3 regions of the Methylobacterium sp. J-001 genome follow, and region 3 is predicted to be linked to each of the others. Evidence: riboswitches for the same ligand, from Rfam matches in the RefSeq annotation. Region 3 holds a riboswitch; each other region holds the start of a gene.

Region 1 (5,717 bases), on a different contig from region 3:
GTGCGCAAAGGCGTCAGGTAGATCCAGTGCGGCACCGAGCCGAGCCAGTTCCAGGCACGCTCGGACCGTGTCGTGTCGAGCGCGATCTCGCCGGTGACCTGCGAGACGTAGAGCTCGGTCCCCGCAGGATCGCCGAGGGCGACCTTGTGGAACGGCCGCAGCGGGTCGTAGCGGGCGGTGACGGTCCACTGGTCCCGCCCCACCGGCTCGACGCGGGCGCCCGGCCGATCTCCCGCGGCAAGCCGCAGGGCCGCCTCCGCGTCGACCGGGCCGAGCCGCGCGCCATTCCGGCCCGAGACCGTCGCCCGCGCGCCGTCGCGCCCGGTGATTCGGTAGATCGGCTCGTCGCCGCGCATCTCCAGGGCGAACGCGGCCGGCACGCCCGCGACGCCGCCGGCCGCGAGCGCCGCATCCGGCGAAACACCGAACTGATCCCAGGCGATCGGCGCCAGGCGTGCGAGGCGCTCAGGCGGCGTGAGCGCCGGGAACGGCACGTAGAGCATCACCAGCCCGGAGCCGATCCACAGGGCGAAGAACAGGCCCGTGGCGATCCCGGCCCAGCGGTGGAACAGGAGCAGCCAGCGGCGGCCCGCCTTGCCGATCCAGCGCCTCACCACGTCACCGTGTAGGCGACTTCCACGGAGCGCGGCCGGCCCAGCAGCCAGTTGGTGCCGACGCCGTTCACGGCATTGCCGCTGATCGCGTAGACCTTGTCGAACAGGTTGTAGACCCGCAGGCTCAGCCGGGACTCGGCCGTGACCTGATGGTCGAGCACGAGGCTGACGAGGTTGTAGGCGGGGCGCCGGGCCGTGTTGGAAAAGTCGCTATAGACCTGCCCCACGTTCTGGAGCCCGGCACGGGCGGTCCAGTCCCGCGAAAAATCCCAGGTCAGCCAGAGATTGGCGATCCGCTCGGGCACGTCGATCGGCTGGTTGCCGGCATACGAGACGGTGGCGCCGTTCACGTTCTGGTCGAAGGCATCGTACTGCGCGTGCAGCAGCGCGAGGTTGCCGTCGAGCCGCCAGCCCGGGCTGAACTGCCAGCCCAGCGCCAGCTCGAAGCCCTGCGAGGATTGGCTCCCCACCTGGGTCGACAGCGTCGGCTGGCCCGGCACCGCCGAGATCAGATTGTCCTTGACGATCCGGTAGCCGGCCACCGTCCATTCGAGCGCGCCGTCGAAGGCGAGCCCCTTGGCGCCGATCTCGACCTGCGTGCCGGTGGCCAACTGAAAGTTGGAGAGCGACTGCGTCAGCGTGATGAGACTGTTCACCGGGTCGGTGGCGAAGCTGTACTGCGCGTAGAGCGCACTATCCGGCGTCGAGTTGTAGACGAGGCCGAACCGGTAGCCGAGCGCCTGATAGGTCTTCTCGAACTGCGTGCCCGCCTGCAGGTCCTGCCGATGGAGCGTCGGCACGTCGAGCCGCACCCCTGTGAGGAACGAGAGTTTTTCCGACAGGATCACCCGGTCCTCGGCGAAGACCGACGCTTGGCTGGTCTGTGTGGCGTAGGCCGGCCGCGCTCGACCATTCTGCGGGAAGTAGCCCGGATCGTAGCCGGTCAGCGGCACGCTGGTGGTCTGGTCGAAATAGAAATTGTTCGTGTGGCGGAAGTCGATGTGGTTCACGTCGAACCCGACCGCGAACGCGTTCGGCAGGCCGAACAGGCTGCCCTTGAAGCTGGCGTCCAGGCGATTCCCGACCTGTTCCTGGCTGTGATAGATTTCGAGGTAATCGCCGCGGTCGACCAGTCCGGTACCGCGATTGTAGATATACTGCTCGGTATCGAGCCAGTGGCGCCGGCTGGTGAGCCGGTACGCGGTGTTGCGCACGATGATGTCGGCCGAAGGCGTCCACTCGGTCTTGAACTGGGTCCAGTTATCCGCCCAGGTGATCTTCGCGTCGCGGACGTTGTAGTTGTTGAACCGGATCAGGTCCGGGATCCTGCCCTCGACCAGGGGCGTGCCCCAGTAGCGCGCCGGTTCCTGGTAGCCGAGATCGTGGCTCATTGTGAAGGCGAGGTCCGGGCTCGGCTGGAACAGGAGGGCGGCCGAGACCGCGAGGTTCCGGAAATCGCCCTCCGGCCGGATCCAGCCGTCCGCGCGATTGCCGCTGACGTTCAGGCGATACGCGAAGGTCTCGCCGAATTCCTCCCGGCCGAGCGCCCCGCCCGAATCCAGCGCGAGCCGGGCGACCCCGTCGGTGCCGATCACCGCGCGCGCCACGTTGATCGGCACGAAGACCGGCTTCTTGGGCACGACGTTGATCACGCCGCCGATGGCGCCGTCGCCGTAGAGCACCGAGGACGGCCCGCGCAGCACCTCGATGCGCTCGACGTTCCAGGTGTCGAACGGGAACGTGACCGTGTTGGCGCCGACATAGAAGCGGGTGCCGTCATAGAGCTGCTGGATCGAGTTCGGCCCCGCGAAGCCGCGGGAGGTGAACGCGCCGTTGCCGTTGCCCGGCGCCGCGATCGTGGTGATGCCGGTGGCGTCCTGGGTCACAGCCTCGGCGATCGTGTCCTGGCCGCGCAGCCGCGCGGTCTCGCCGGACACGATGTCGACGCTCGCGGGCGTCTCCAGCGGTGTCAGGCCGAGCCGGCTCGCGGTCCGGTCGGGGGTACGCAGGTTCAGCCCGATCGGGGCGGCCCGGGTCAGGCTGACGCCGCCCTCCCCCTCGACGGAGAGCTGGTCGAGGGCGACGACGTCCTGGGCCCCGGCCTGGCTCGCCAGCACGGTGAGCAGGGCGCCGCAGATCGGCACGCTCCAGCTGTAGAGCGGTTGTTTTGATAGGGACATGGTTGGAGACGGTCCATGCGCGGCGGCAACCGGCCCGGACGCTCTACAAGCAACGTAATAACATTACAATTACCGTTTCGTGCCGATATCCGCTCCGCCGTGGCGCAGTGGCCCGGGCGGTGGATCGGTCCGCGCGAAGGCGCGGCCGGGATCGGCACGACAAGAGAGAGCATCAGGAACCGGAACGCGGGCGCGCTTGCTGTGGCACGTCACCGCGAACGAAGCCTCGCCGACCGCGCTCGCGCAACGACCGTCTCGACACCCGCCAGGACACCCCGCCCAGCGCGTTTCGCGTGTGACCACGGCTGACGGCAGGTCTCCTGGCTCACGGGTCGCCGCCCTCGCACCGTCTTCCCGGGCCGAGGCCCAGTGACGTGGTGGTGAAGGGCTCGCCGCTCACAGTTGCGGGGACAGCCGCGGTTTCGGGAAAAGACCCCTCACCGCGTTCCCTTTTGATCCCCAAAGGGAACCGTCACTGAATAGCTTGGCTGTAGACCAGTTGAACGTCAAGCGTGTGGATATCTCGTCCGGCGAGCGGACCGCGCGTGGGATCGCGAAGGCCTCCGGCAATCCGGCATCAGCGGGAGGACCGCATTGCTGGATGCTCCGAGCCTTGCGTATCGCACGGCCAAATAGGCCATGAATTTGGTATTTTTCGATCAGACGCCGCGGTATTCAGGGAGATATGGCAATTAATCTGCGGGCTAATAAAATAAATTCTGCCGAAATCGACGAATAATGGTGTGATAACGCCAAAGCGTATGCCTAACTCATGCAAAATACGGCTGCGGAACTTTTTGTGATCTGGAGCGTAAGCATGATAGCCTTCATGAAGAATGATGAACGAAGGTGGTATCTTCCAAAAATAACGGACTTCGATCAGGATTGTATCCTGTCGAAGTTCAATATCCAGGAAGGAGTTCGTAATGAGAACGAATTATGTTTTGGAGAACCCCGGCCATCCTGGCGGGTTCGTCCGTCGTAATATCCTCGAGCCACGCAACCTGACCGTCATGTCCGCGGCCAGCCAGTTGGGCATAACGCGCCAGACTCTGTCCGACTTCCTCAATGAGACGTCGCCTCTCACCGGCGAGCTGGCGCTGCGTATCGAGACAGCCTTCGGGTGCCGCATGGAAACCCTGATGGAGATGCAGACCCGCTTCGATATCGCCCGCGCTCGGAAGCGCGAGCGGCAGATCGCGAGCGAGCTTGCGGCGCGGATTCAGGTTCAGGCTCCGACCCGACGGACTCTGGCCATCGTCAAGCGCCTCTACGCGTTCGGGTGAGGCCGGTTCGCGGTGACCGAACGTCCGGGATGCCGCATCGGGACCAGAGCGGCGGAGGGACGAGAGGTCTCGTCCCTCCGCCGCTGCCGTTCGTCCTCTGCCATGATTCGGCGCGAATGCCGGGCCTTATCGCGCCTGAGACGTGCCAGGGTTCAGTCGGACCCGGTGACATTCGATCCCTGTCCTGGCCCCATGACGGCCGTGCCGAGGCGGATGGTATTCCCGGGCGCGACGCGGGATGAAGGCGCATCGGCCCGGGGCGGATCGGATGGCCGGCACATCGTCGCGTAGCCGCCGCGCTGCCCGGGTAACCTGTCCCGGCCCGCCCCGCCGTGATCGGGCGAGAAACGACTCGTCGGCTGCCGACGCGCGGAAAGCTGCGGTTCCGAGAAAACCGTCCCGGTGCTTCCTGCCGATGCCGGGCCAGGGATGCCAAGTGGAGCAGATATCGCCGCGCGATACCGTTGGTTGTTACGGACTGAAGCGGGCCGGCATTCTTCGTCGACGGACGGCGTCGCGTGCACACGATCCTGTTATTGTCTCGGCGACGATTGTTGTATCGATCGCCTGATGATCAACACATATGCACCAAGCTCGATGTATATTACAACGGTTTTCAGAATAAAGACAAGATTTTCAAGAAAAATCTCCGTTCATGGCGAAGATTGACGGCCGGCAAATCAGTTGATATGGGCGTTACGTCTTGATTGCTGGACAATACAGTTTCTATACCGGCAAAATTAAACAGATCATGGCCGGCTAAGCTAATCGTTTGGTTCCGATCACGCGGGCGGAGCGCTGCTTGCGCGCGTGTGGAGCGACAGGTCTGCCGCTGCGGTGATCGGTCGACCTGAACGCCGTTGCGACCTTGACTCGATCCGTTGGTGAAGGAGACCCAGGTGAACGTTGTCCATCAAGCGACAAGTCCGTGCCATCCCGGTTTGTTCGTCCGCCGCAAGGTCTTCGAGCCGCGCAACCTGACGATCATGGAGGCGGCCGGCCTTCTGGGTGTCACGCGTCACGTGCTCTCGGACTTTCTGACCGAGAAGACCGGTTTGACGGCCGACTTGGCCTTTCAGATCGAGAAGGCGTTCGGATACAGCATGGAAATGCTGATGGAGATGCAGAAGCAGTTCGACATCGCCGCAGTCCGCAGGCGCGAGCGAAACGTGCGGAACGACTCGGTCGCCACGGCCTGGTCCCAGGTCGCCGCGACACGGCTCCATGTTGCCCAGACACGGGCTCAGGTGCCGGACCGTAAGCACGCCTTCGCGTAACGTTCCGGCGCTGCGGATCGCGGCCGGGCATCCGATCCGCCGGAAGCCGCGGCGCCGGCATTCCGGGCCGTTGTCGGTTTGCGAGCCGCGCACTACCAGACCGCATGCATGTCTGGCGTCCCCCTCCGGAAATCCGCGTGAAGGCGCTGGGCTTGCCCTGGCGGGGCCCTCGGCTGCTGGTCGCCGAAGTCTATACCGACGCCGGACGCCTCAAGGGCGTGCGGCCGCTCGGGGGCAGCGTGGCCTTCGGCGAGCGGGCGGAGCAGGCGCTCCTGCGGGAATTCGAGGAGGAGCTCGGCCTCACCGTGCGGATTCTCGATGCGCCGTTCATCATGGAGAATCTGTACGTGCATGAGGGCA
Region 2 (5,717 bases), on a different contig from region 3:
CCTCGCGCTGGACGGACACCTGCGGGTGCTGGTAGCCCACGGCTTCACCGATCTCGTCACGCCGTACTACGCCTCGAAACTGCTGCTGGCGCAGGTCCCGGCCTACGGCGCCGGTCGGCTAAGCCTTGCGGTCTATCCCGGGGGGCACATGTTCTATTCCCGCGACGATTCCCGGGCCGCCTTCAGGCGCGATGTCCAGAACCTCTATCAGGACGCCCTGAAGGCGCGCGAGGCCGGCTCTGCGCATCCGGCCGGAGCGCCGGCCGAGCGCCTCAAGGACATGCCCTGAGCGTCAGGCGTCGTCGAAGGCCAGCGCCTCGGCCGGGTAATCGATCATCATGCGGCGCTGAGCATCGGTGTTCTGCCACTCGCCGACCTTCATGTAGCGGCCCTCGATGTCCCGGACCTCCACCAGCTTGCGGATAGTCTCGATGCCCTGGAAAGCCTGCGGCCAATTGGACGCGAAGTAGAACACCTGCTCGACCGTGTCCGACAGGTGGCAGATCGCCGGGCCGAAGGTGCCCAGGCCGAAGACAAGGTAGCGCCCCCCCACCAGGGCCGCGACATCGGCCACGAGCGACTCGCTCTGTATCTCCACGGGCAGGCCGAGACCTTTCGCATAGGCCTCAACCTCGGCGATCACCGGGTTCAGCCGGTTTTCGAAGACCAGCTTCACCGACCGGATCCGACCCTCGCTGTGCAGCCGGTCGATGACCATGCGGTAAAAGGCGAAGGGCGGCTGCGGATAGTGCGGATCGACCCAGGTGCTGAAGATGTCGCCCGATCGGATATGGATCAGGAGCTGGTCGTCGGGCTTCTTCGGGAAGGTCGCGGGCAGCCCGTTGAATAGCGGGCGGATGATCTCCTGGATGATCGCCTGCGAGTCCGGCGGCGTATGGAGTCCCACGAGCCGCTGGAACTGCGTCGGATCGAAATAAAGACCGGAGAGGAAGTAGCCGTCCGCCGGCAGGTCCGCGTCCGGCGGAATGAAGGTGATGCCGTCGCGGGTGAGCCGCTCGGTCAGGAAGATCACCTTGCTGCGGTCGACCTTCGGAACCTTGATGTATTTCAGGTTCAGTGCCTTCGCCACCGAGATCGCGATGATGTACTGGACGAGGCAATTGCCGAACGCACCGTTCTCGAACAGCGACAGGCCGACGAGGGTGCGGCTGACCCGATCGGGCCCGCTCTCGAGGCTGTAGGCGATGTAACGGTTGGCCCCCGGCTTCTCGTTGAGGAGCGTCACGTCGAGGTCGAGCGTCGCCCGCAGCGCGATCAGGTCGATCGCCGCCGCCTCGGACCAAACCCGCGCCGCGACGACGGGGGCGGTCTTCGACACCGCGACGCGAACCAGCCTCGCCCAGGCGCGCTCGTCAGCCTCTATCACCGCCGTGCCGGTATTCGCCGCAACCCGCCTCGACGTGATGCCGGGCTCCGTCCAGGCAGTGCCGTCCTGTGAGAACTGGATCGCGTGGTCGGCTGCCGGCGTCCCGGCCTCGGCCAGGGCCACGGTGACGGAATGGACGGGGAAGCGGCCGGCGAGATCGATCTCCAGCCACGTCGTGCCGTCGATCACCACAGCCTGCGACGGGCGGGCGGCGGCGAGTTCGACGAGGCCAAGATTCGAAGCGTCTGCCGGGGCCATCATGTCTCCGGGGCGGATATGGGCCGGTCGCGCCGGGGACACGGCCGAACGGTGCACCCGGCGGTGCCCGCATCGGGACGGGCCCGTCAAGCCTGGGCGCGTCGGCCGCTGCGCGGATCAGCTCCGGAAAGGAGCCCGGCCGTTTGCCGCCGATGCAAAACGGCGCCTCAATCGACCGTCCCGATCTTCAGGAACAGGACATCGATATCGCGTTGGGGCACGTGGTCCTTCAGGATCGACTCGAAGGTTGTGGGGCCGATCTTCTTCACGTTGGGCGCGCAGAACGAGACCAGGGTCGCCGAATCGCCCTTGTCTACGATCAGCCTGAACGTCCCGATCGGCCCGGCCCCTTTGTCGCTGGCGGCAATCACGTAGGAAAGGTTCTGCTCATAGGCCTGGAACGCGCGGCTGCCGTCGGCGCTCGCCCGGCGGTAAAGGGCTTGGGCCGCTTTCTCGAACGCGGGATCCGTGCAGTACCGGTTCGCGTACTGAGCCTTCCGCGGCGGATCCAGGTCCGGGGAGCCGTAGGACAGGCTGGATTGCCCACTCAGGCTTGGCACGTAGCTCTGCCGGACCGCGATCTCCCGGCCGGCCGGGAAAACCTGCCGCCGCCAGAACGTCGATGTGAGTCTCCAGAGCGGCACATCCGCGAGCGTGCCGTCCTTGTGCTCCTGCCGCACCAAGATGCCGTCGGCAATCAGGGCCAAACGCCGGGTCTCGCCGAGGCGGCGCAAGGCCTCCTCCGTCGCCTCGACGGTCGGCACCAGCGGAATGGACAGGGCTCTCAGCCGATCGGTGATGTCGATCGGCGTCTTTCCATTCCGGAGTGAGAAGGCGCGTTGCTCGACCTGCGAGGCCACAGGCTGGCCATCGATCGCGGTAGCGAGCTTGAGGAAATTGTCATGCGCCGGATCAGGGATTGAGGCGAGCCGCTCGGGATCCCCGGTGATGTCGGGCATCGGGAATGCGATGGTCGTCTCGACATCCGTGTCGGTCAGATTGCGGAGCCGGTAGTCGATCCGCACGGCTTTCTCCGACAGGTATAGATCCTCGGAGACCAAAGCGATTTTGTCGGTCTTCTCCAGAACGAGGCCGCCGGCCGCGAGCGCGACAACGCTGTCATCGGCCCGGGCAGGTAAGGACGCAGCCGCCAGGACTGCCAGGACCGGCGACAAGACCAGCGACAAGGTACGCATCGACATCACGCTCTTGTGTTCGGGTAGAATGCTGCAGCCGGGACCGTCATGATGCGGTCGCCACGGCTCGCGCCGCTGAGGGTGCGCCGGGGGGACAATCCCATCTTGGCGTCCCGCTCTCGGAAACGGCCGCCGTCCCGTCGCCGCCACTCGACCTGCATGTCCGCGCCGTTTCCTGAAGGGTCGGAAACGATTCCGCCGCGCCTCCGTTGTGCGAGAGCTGTCATGCGTCTACAACGATGGCGTGACGGTGCCCCGGCGACGGGGTGAAAAGGGAATGCGGTGAGGAACGCAAGTTCCGAATCCGCGGCTGCCCCCGCAACTGTGAGCGGCGAGCGTCTGCCAGTGGCCACCGGAGCGATCCGGGAAGGCGGCAGGCGCGCCGAGCCGCGAGCCAGGAGACCTGCCGTCGCGATAAGATCCCGCAATGCCGCCGGTGGGGCGGCTGGAGACATGTTGATGACCACCTCGACCCTTGCCCCCGTCGCCACCGGCACCCGCTCCGCGGAGCGCCCGGTCGCCGTTGCGCTGGCGGCTTTCCTGGGCCTCGGCCTGCTGTTCATGGCAGGCTTCTCGCCGGCGATCGCGCTGCACAACGCCGCGCACGATTTCCGGCATACCCAGAACTTCCCCTGCCACTGACGCCCCTACCCCAGGGATGATCACCCGGCTTCTGTCGGCGGCTCTGGCCGCCGGCTTCCTCGCGGCCGTCGTCGTGACGGGCCTTGAGTTGACGTTGACCTCGCCGCTCATCGTGGCGGCCGAGCGTTACGAGAATCACGAGACGCATCAGGCCCAGCGCGACCTCCCGATCGTCCTGGCTCATGCCGGACACGATCACGCCGCGCCGGATACCGCACCCGACTGGCAGCCCGGCGAGGGCCTGCCCCGGATGGCGTTCACGGCGTTGGCGACCCTCGTCGGCGCGGTGGGCTATGCCCTGTTGCTCGGTGCGGCGATCCTCGCCTGCGGGCGGGAGCCGACCCGGCAGGTGGGCGTCGCCTTCGCGATCGCGGGCTTCGCTAGCGTCGCCCTCGCCCCGGGACTCGGGTTGCCGCCGGAACTGCCGGGCAGTGAGGCCGCGCCACTGGCCACCCGACAAGCGTGGTGGGTGATGACGGCGGCCGCCACCGGCATGGGCCTGTACCTGATCGCGATCCGGCGCTCGCTGATCGCCATTATGGGCGGGCTCGTGCTGATCATCGCCCCGCACGTGGTTGGCGCGCCGCAGGCACCCGAGGCCGCCTCCGAGCTTCCGGCGGCGCTGGCGGCACAGTTCGCGGCCCGGTCGCTGGCGATCAGCTTCGTCTTCTGGCTGCTGATCGGCCTGGGCTTCGGATGGGCTTGGCAGGCTTTCGCCCGGGGTCCGGCGCGCGGGACGGCCCATGCCTGAGACCGTCCTCTACGTCTGCACCACCTGCCGCCGTCCGGGCGACGACCCGGACGGCCCCCGAGCCGGGGCGCGCCTGCTCGACGCCCTGCGTGCGGGGAACGCGGCGCCGGACCTGCGGATCGAGGGGGTCGAATGCCTGTCGGTGTGCAAGCGGCCGTGCTCGGTGGCGGTCGCCTCCGAAAACCGATGGACCTACGTCTACGGCGACATGGACCCGATCGAGTCCGCCGCGATTATCCTCGGCGGCCTCTCGTCCTACGCGTCCACGCAGGACGGCATCGTGCCGTGGCGGGAGCGGCCCGCCGCCTTCAAGACCGGCGTGATCGCCCGGATCCCGCCCTTACCCGATCCCCGCCCGCTTCCGGCCGGCACCTGGGAGGCTGCGGAATGACCATCGTGACCAAGATCCCCTGCACCATCGTCACCGGCTTCCTCGGCGCCGGGAAGACGACGCTGGTCCGCCACGTGATCGAAAACGCGAAGGGCCGCCGCCTGGCGATCCTGGTGAACGAGTTCGGCGATGTCGGCTTCGATAAGTCGTTCCTGGCCGCCTGCGGTGTCGAGGGCTGCACCGAGGATGCCATCGTCGAGCTGCCGAACGGCTGCATCTGCTGCACCGTGGCAGACGATTTCGTGCCGGCGCTGGAGACGCTGCTCGGCCGCGCCGAGCCGCCGGAGCATATCCTGATCGAGACCTCCGGCCTCGCCCTCCCGAAGCCGCTGGTCCAGGCGTTCCAATGGCCTGCGATCCGCTCGCGGGTCACCGTCGATGGCGTCGTCGCCGTGGTGGACGGACCAGCCGTCGCCGCCGGCGCCTTCGCGGAGGATCCCGAGGCGCTCGCCGCCCAGCGGGCCGCCGACACGGCGGTCGACCACGACAACCCGCTGGAGGAGGTGTTCGAGGACCAGCTCCTCTGCGCGGACCTCGTGGTGCTCAACAAGTCCGACCTGCTCGATGCCGAGACCCGGGCACGGGTGCGCGCCGAGGTCGAGGGGCACCTGCCCCGCGCCGTGAAGGTGGTCGAGACCGAGAACGGCGCGATCGATCCGCTGGTGCTGCTCGGGCTGGGCGCCGCCGCGGAGGACGACCTCGACGCCCGTCCCTCGCATCATGGCGACGGCGAGGATCACGACCACGACGACTTCGAGACCGTGGCCCTCCCGATCCGTCCGGCCATCACGGCCGGCGACCTGGCGGCCCGGGTCGAAAAAGCCGCCGAAGCTCCCGGCGTCCTGCGCATCAAGGGCTTCGCCGAGGTCGAGGGCAAGGCCATGCGCCTCGTGGTGCAGGGCGTCGGTCGGCGCGTCGTCCACCATTTCGACCGGCCCTGGCGGGCGGGCGAGAGCCGTGACGGGCGCCTCGTGGTGATCGGCTTGAAGGGGTTCGACCAGGGCGCCGTCGCCGCGGCGCTCGCGGGATGACGGAGCTCGCGCGCGCTCCCTCGCTGAGACGCTGCGCGCGCGCCCATTTCGGCGCGGCCTA
Region 3 (5,717 bases):
ATGCCGCCGGCCCGGTCGAGGTTCCAGGTCGCGTCCGCCTGGGCGCCCATCGGCTTCCAGATTCGCTCCGAGAGCAGGTCCGCCAGCGGCTTGCCCTCGACCCGCGCCAGGATCAGGCCGAGCAGCTCTGTGTCGATGCTGCGGTAGCGGCCCTGGCTGCCGGGCTTGAACGCCAGATGGGCGTTGTCGCGCACGAAGGCGGTGATGTCGCGCGTTAGGTACATCCCGGCGGTGCCGGTGAGCGGATGCTGAGGGTCGTAATTCTCCGGCACGGCGATTCCGCTCGTCATGTCGAGCAGGTCGCGCACGGTGATCTGGCTGAACACCGCGGCGTGGCGCAGTTCGGGCAGCAGGGCGGAGACCCGGTCGGTCTCAGCGAGCTTGCCGTTCGCCACCGCGGCGCCGACCAGCAGCGACACGATCGACTTCGCCACCGACCAGGAGGGGAACAGCGTCGCCGGGCCGGTCCCGGGGCGCTGCCATTCGTGGATCAGGACCCCGTCCTGCACCACCAGGAAGGCGTTGGCGTGCGTCTGCGCCAGCATCGTCGCGAGCGGGACCGACTTTCCCTTCCAGGGGACACGCTCCAAGATCGGGCTCGGGCGGAACGCCAGGTCGCGGGCGTGCTCGGGCGCCTGCACCACCCGGCTCGGGAACCACGGTCCGATCGCGGAGGGCTCGATGACCGCCAGGGCCGCCAGGGTGACCGGATTGGGGACGTTGATCAGCGCCGTGGCGGTCCAGGCGCAGCCCGCCGCAACGATGCCGCTGGCCGCCGCGATCACGCCCCAGCGCGTGCCCCGCCGACGCCCCGGGCGGGGGCCGGCCGAAGGCTCCGGGATCGCGGACGACGAGGTCATGATGGATCGGTATCGCTCTGGATCGTCACGGTCATCGCGCCGTCGACCGGGGTCCGGCGCGCGCGGCGACCATGATGAGGAGGCGTTAACGAAGGGCCAACCCGATCGGACGATGAATTCAGGGCTCGACCGCGTGAGCTCGGCGCGGGGGATTCGAAAATCTTCATCGCTTCGACGGAAAAGGGCTCTCGAAGTCTGGCGGCATCCTATGGGAGGAGGCCGTCCTGCACAAACGGCAGCCCGCCATCCTTGACTGACCGTCTATGCTCACCCGAAGAACTGGCTTTCATTTGAAGCTGGCTCCGTTCCTGCACAAAAGGTCTTCCGCGCGATGAACCCTTTCCTGATCCTCGGGCTCGCGATCGGCGCGGAGGTCACCGCCACCCTGGCGCTGAAGGCCGCCGACGGCCTGACCAAGCCGGGGCCGACCCTGATCGTGGCCGTCGGCTACGGCACCGCCCTGTGGCTGATGTCGAGCAGCATGAACATGCTGCCGATCGGCGTGGTGTACGCGATCTGGTCCGGGGTCGGCATGATCGGCGCAGCACTCGGCGGCGCGTGGCTGTACGGCGAGCCGATCAGCCCGACCATGCTGGTGGGGATCGCGATCATCGCGGTTGGCGTGGCCGTCCTGGCGTCTGGCCAGGGCCAGCATTGAGCCGGCTTCCCGGGGCCGCCTGGGCTGCGCTCAGAAGCGGCCCGCGATGGTGAGGCGCACGGCCGTGGGCTCGACCGGGTGGAACACGCGGTCGATCAGGCCCTCGGCCGGCTCTCCGGGCAGGCGCGAGACGTAGGCGTAGGTGATCTGGTCGGACCGGCTGTTGGTCAGGTTGAGCACGTCCAGGGAGACGCTGACCCCGTTCTCGAAGGCGTAGCCGACCCGGCCGTTGAACAGGGCGGTCGGGCGCGAGCGGATCGAGTTGTCCTCGATCAGGGGGCGCGGCCCGAAATACCGGAACCGCAGGGAGCCGAACCAGCCGAGCGGCTCGCCGAAGGTGATTCCCGCCGACGCGATGGTGGTGGGGGCTTCCGGCACCCGGTTGCCCACCGGATCGAAGTCGGAGAACCGGGCATTGGTGATCGTCAGGTCGCCTTCCAGCGAGAGCCACGGGGTCACCGCGTAGCGGTTGGTCCACTCGACGCCGAAGCGTCGGGTCGGGCGGCTCGGCTCGGTGGTGCCGGTATCGCCCTGGAACAGGTTCTCCGAGGCGAAATCGAGCCGGAACAGCGCTAGGCTGGTCTCCAGACCGGCGATCGAGTGGTTGCGCAGCCCGACCTCGTAGCCGGTCGAGGGCACCAGGAACGGCGCGCGGGCGATGTTGAACAGGGGGCTCGCCGGATCGACGGTGGCGGTCACGCCGCGCACGTCGTTCGAGTGATAGCCGCCGCCGTAATTCACGTAGAGTTCGGTGTCGAACCACGGCCCAAGGGTCAAGCCGAGCTTCGGATTGACGATACCGTCGCGGGCGCGCCCCGAATTGGCCGGCGTGTCCGAGGCGACGCGGGCGGCGTAGCCATCGGCGCGGAAGCCGAGGCTGGTGCGCAGCCAGTCGGTCCAGCGCACCCGGTTGTCGAAATAGAAGGCTCCACTGGTCTCCAGCACCCGGTCGTCGAGCACGCCCGAGCGGTATTGCCGGCGCGTCGTATTGAACAGGCCGACCCGGATGCTGTCGGTTCGGGTCTGTACGCCGATCTCGTTCTCCATCGGCATGCCAAACAGATCGCCCTGAAAGATATGCAGGGCCTCGCCGCCGCCGAGGATGCGCTGGTCGAGCTGGTGGAACTGGTCCCCGTTGACCGGGTCGTTCAGGAAATAGGTGAAGTCGTTGAACAGGTTGAGCTGCGAGCGGATCACGTAGGCTGAGGCCCGGGTCACGCCGGTGTCGTCGGTGCTGCTGAAGCGGCCCGACAATGAGAGGCGGCTCGTGTCGCCGCCATCCGTGGGGTTGATGGTGCCGTAGCGGCCGATCAACCCTTGTGTGACCGCCCGCTCGGGGATCTGATTCGTGGCGGTCCAGCGGCTGGCATAGGCCATGCCGGTGACCGAGAATCCGTCGAGCGCCGTGCCCTGGCTGTAACGGGCGACGGTGCTGATCTTGCGCAGGGCGTCGGGGACCACCCAGGGCCCGTCATAGACCTGCGCGTCAGCGGCAACCAAAAGATTGCCGTCCCCGAGCGGGGTCGAGGCGATGCTCAGGGCCCGCTTGTAGCCGAAGCTGCCGATGGAGGTGAGCGCGAGGTTCTTGGCGACGGTGTCGAGGTAGTCGATCCGGACCGAGCCGGCCGAGGCGAAATCCCCGTCGCGCACGAAATACGGTCCTTTATGGAACTCCACCGCGCCGACGAGTTCCGGGATCAGGAAGTTGATGTCGGCATAGCCCTGGCCGTGGGCATGGGTGCGCATGTTGAGCGGCATGCCGTCCAGGAACAGGGCGATGTCGGTGCCGTGGTCGAGGTTGAAGCCGCGCAGGAAGAACTGATTGGCTTTCCCCTCCCCGCTATGCTGCGTGACGATCAGGCCCGGCACCGCCTCCAGCACCTCGCCGGGACGCGTCACCGGCCGGCTGTTGAGCTGGGCGCCCGTGATCACCCCCGCGCTGGCGGAATCCACGGTCAGGAGCGGGCCGCCGATGCCGGTCACGCCGCCGACATAGCCCGCACTGGCTACGGCACCGCCCCGTGGGGGCGCGGCAGGGTCGGCGGTGACGGAGATCTCATCCAGTGTCGCCTCGGCAGCCGGACCCGGCTTCGATCGGTCCTGGGCGGATGCCGGCGGGGGGAGGATTGCGAGGCAGAGGGCCGTCAGCGCGGACAGTTTGAAGAGCGCGGGGCGGGGGACAGGACGGGACACGGGACCTCGGGCGACGGCAGTGGCACGTCACCGCGAACGAGGCCGTGCCGACCGCGCTTGCGCACGGGCGTCCCGACACCCGCCAGGACACCCCGCCCGGCGCGTTTCGCGTGTGACCACGACTGACGGCAGGTCTCCTGGCTCACGGGTCGCCGCCCTCCCGTCGTCTTCCCGGGCGAGGTGACCCAGTGACGTGGTGACGAGAAGGCTCGCCGCTTACAGTTGCGGGGGCAGCCGCGGCTTCGGGTCAATATCCCTCACCGCGTTCCCTTTTGATCCCCGAAGGGAACCGTCGCGACCACCATCGAACCAAGGTGCAGGCCGCGTCAACGCCCCGGCACCGGTTGGCGGCCGGTGTGTCTCCCGGATGACACCGGGCCCTGGGCTGAGCCTCCTCCCCGCCGCGTCATTTCTCGGACATGCGCGCCGGATGCTATGCCGGGCGGGTCCCGGAATGTCTTTAAAATGCTGACGGGAAACGATTTTTTTACGGTCGGACCGGCGGATTGGCGACGGACATTGCACGCGGCCGAAGGGATCGCGCTCCGGGCCTGCCGGGTCTGTCGGGCCGTCTGCCTGCGCCTGCGATCCGGCGCCCTCGCCGATGGACGGAGGACGGCTCGCCACATCCTCGCCGCGAACGTGCACTCAAGCTTGTGCGTACAACGACGGTGCGAGGCGAGGCCGCGATGGCGCGGGCGTCTCGCACCGAAACGCGGCTGCAGGAGGACGGAGCGCTGATGCATGCAGGGTAGCGAGAGGATTCAGATCGTTTCCGGGCTGGTCGTCCTGGCACTCGCCAGCGGTCTCGGTGCGTGCAACACCGCTTCACCCCTGACCACGGGATCGATCCCCGATCGCAAGCCGTCGATGGTTGTCAGCGATGCCGAGCGCGACTGTCTCGGCCGGGCCATGTATTTCGAGTCGAACCGCAGCGACGAGGGCGGCCTGCTGGCCGTCGGGACCGTGGTCATGAACCGGATGGAAGCCGCGATCTTCCCGGGCGGCATCTGCGCGGTGGTCGGCCAGCCTGGCCAATTCGCCCCCGGCGTGCTCACCAAGCCGATGCAGGAGCGCGATCTTCAGAAGGTCGCCGACGCGGCCGACGCGGTGCTGGCGGGCGAGCGGCACCCGAAGGTCGGGAAGGCGATGTATTTCCACACCGCGGGCCACCACTTCCCCTACAAGAACATGCACTACGTCGCCGTGGCCGGCGGCAATGCCTTCTACGAGAAGCGCGACTCCCGCGCGGCCAGGAAGGAAATGCCGGACTCCCCCGCGTTGCCCACAACGGTCTCGACCTACGCGGCGGTCCCGCCTCTGCCGGCGGCGCAATAGGCCGCTTACGGCCCATGATCCGCAGGCTCTGCCTGATCCGGTCGCGGTCCGGCAAGCTCCTGCCCGACCTCGTGAAGTGTCCGACCCGGTAGCCGGGCAAGTCAGCCGGCCTCGGATCGCGCGTCCGACGCCGAGCGGGTCCCGGTTTCCGCGGCCGGCAGCGAACTTGAGCTGGATCCTACAGTTGTCTGCTGGCATTCAGCTCGGCTCCTGCGCGGCGATGTCAGAGGATGACGGTTTCAGCCGCCTGGTGGAGGCGGTCATCGCGACGCACGCGCTTCTGCTCGCGCACGGCACGCCGACCATGCAACTCCTGTCGCGGTTGCTGCTGATCGAGATCGGCGCCGAGATCGCCCTGCGATCCGATCTGGAGACCGCCGCGAACGACAACCCCGACGATCCGCAGGGTTAGGGCGAACACGGCCGATTCATCGGTCGCGGTCTCGCCGATGTTGTCGAACGCTTCGGATTGAGCGGTACTGGCCGATGAAATGCCATCGCCAGCTGCGGCAAAACTGTTGATCGGTTCCGTCGTCCGAGGGGGCGACATTTACATCGACGGACGAGGCCTTAGCTTGTCGGTCGAAACTACCCACGAATCACGGAATTCCTCCCGATGATCGCCCACAGGGTAGCGCTCGCCGGCGCGGTTCTCATGCTGAGCATCG

The links. A riboswitch is a leader RNA that binds a small molecule or an ion and turns the genes downstream of it on or off. The one in region 3 is predicted to bind cobalamin.
Positions count from the first base shown of each region.
Region 1: linked by a shared signal. The riboswitch ahead of MKK65_RS24825 (TonB-dependent receptor) and the one ahead of MKK65_RS21775 (TonB-dependent receptor) in region 3 are both predicted to bind cobalamin.
Region 2: linked by a shared signal. The riboswitch ahead of MKK65_RS30810 (CbtB domain-containing protein) and the one ahead of MKK65_RS21775 (TonB-dependent receptor) in region 3 are both predicted to bind cobalamin.

Region 1 is NZ_JAKSYN010000200.1:104,480-110,196, forward strand. Features, by position in the region: gene MKK65_RS24820 (PepSY domain-containing protein) at 1-614, opposite strand, end outside; gene MKK65_RS24825 (TonB-dependent receptor) at 611-2,794, opposite strand; cobalamin riboswitch at 3,087-3,283, opposite strand; gene MKK65_RS24830 (HigA family addiction module antitoxin) at 3,739-4,080, shown strand; gene MKK65_RS24835 (HigA family addiction module antitoxin) at 4,980-5,357, shown strand; gene MKK65_RS24840 (NUDIX hydrolase) at 5,462-5,717, shown strand, end outside.
Region 2 is NZ_JAKSYN010000227.1:249,646-255,362, reverse strand. Features, by position in the region: gene MKK65_RS30825 (S10 family peptidase) at 1-289, shown strand, start outside; gene MKK65_RS30820 (discoidin domain-containing protein) at 293-1,648, opposite strand; gene MKK65_RS30815 (DUF4424 family protein) at 1,813-2,847, opposite strand; cobalamin riboswitch at 3,073-3,267, shown strand; gene MKK65_RS30810 (CbtB domain-containing protein) at 3,301-3,483, shown strand; gene MKK65_RS30805 (CbtA family protein) at 3,500-4,234, shown strand; gene MKK65_RS30800 (DUF1636 domain-containing protein) at 4,227-4,625, shown strand; gene cobW (cobalamin biosynthesis protein CobW) at 4,622-5,656, shown strand.
Region 3 is NZ_JAKSYN010000170.1:24,833-30,549, forward strand. Features, by position in the region: gene MKK65_RS21765 (serine hydrolase domain-containing protein) at 1-860, opposite strand, end outside; gene MKK65_RS21770 (DMT family transporter) at 1,192-1,518, shown strand; gene MKK65_RS21775 (TonB-dependent receptor) at 1,549-3,582, opposite strand; cobalamin riboswitch at 3,821-4,020, opposite strand; gene MKK65_RS21780 (cell wall hydrolase) at 4,456-5,049, shown strand; gene MKK65_RS21785 (hypothetical protein) at 5,234-5,461, shown strand; gene MKK65_RS21790 (hypothetical protein) at 5,666-5,717, shown strand, end outside.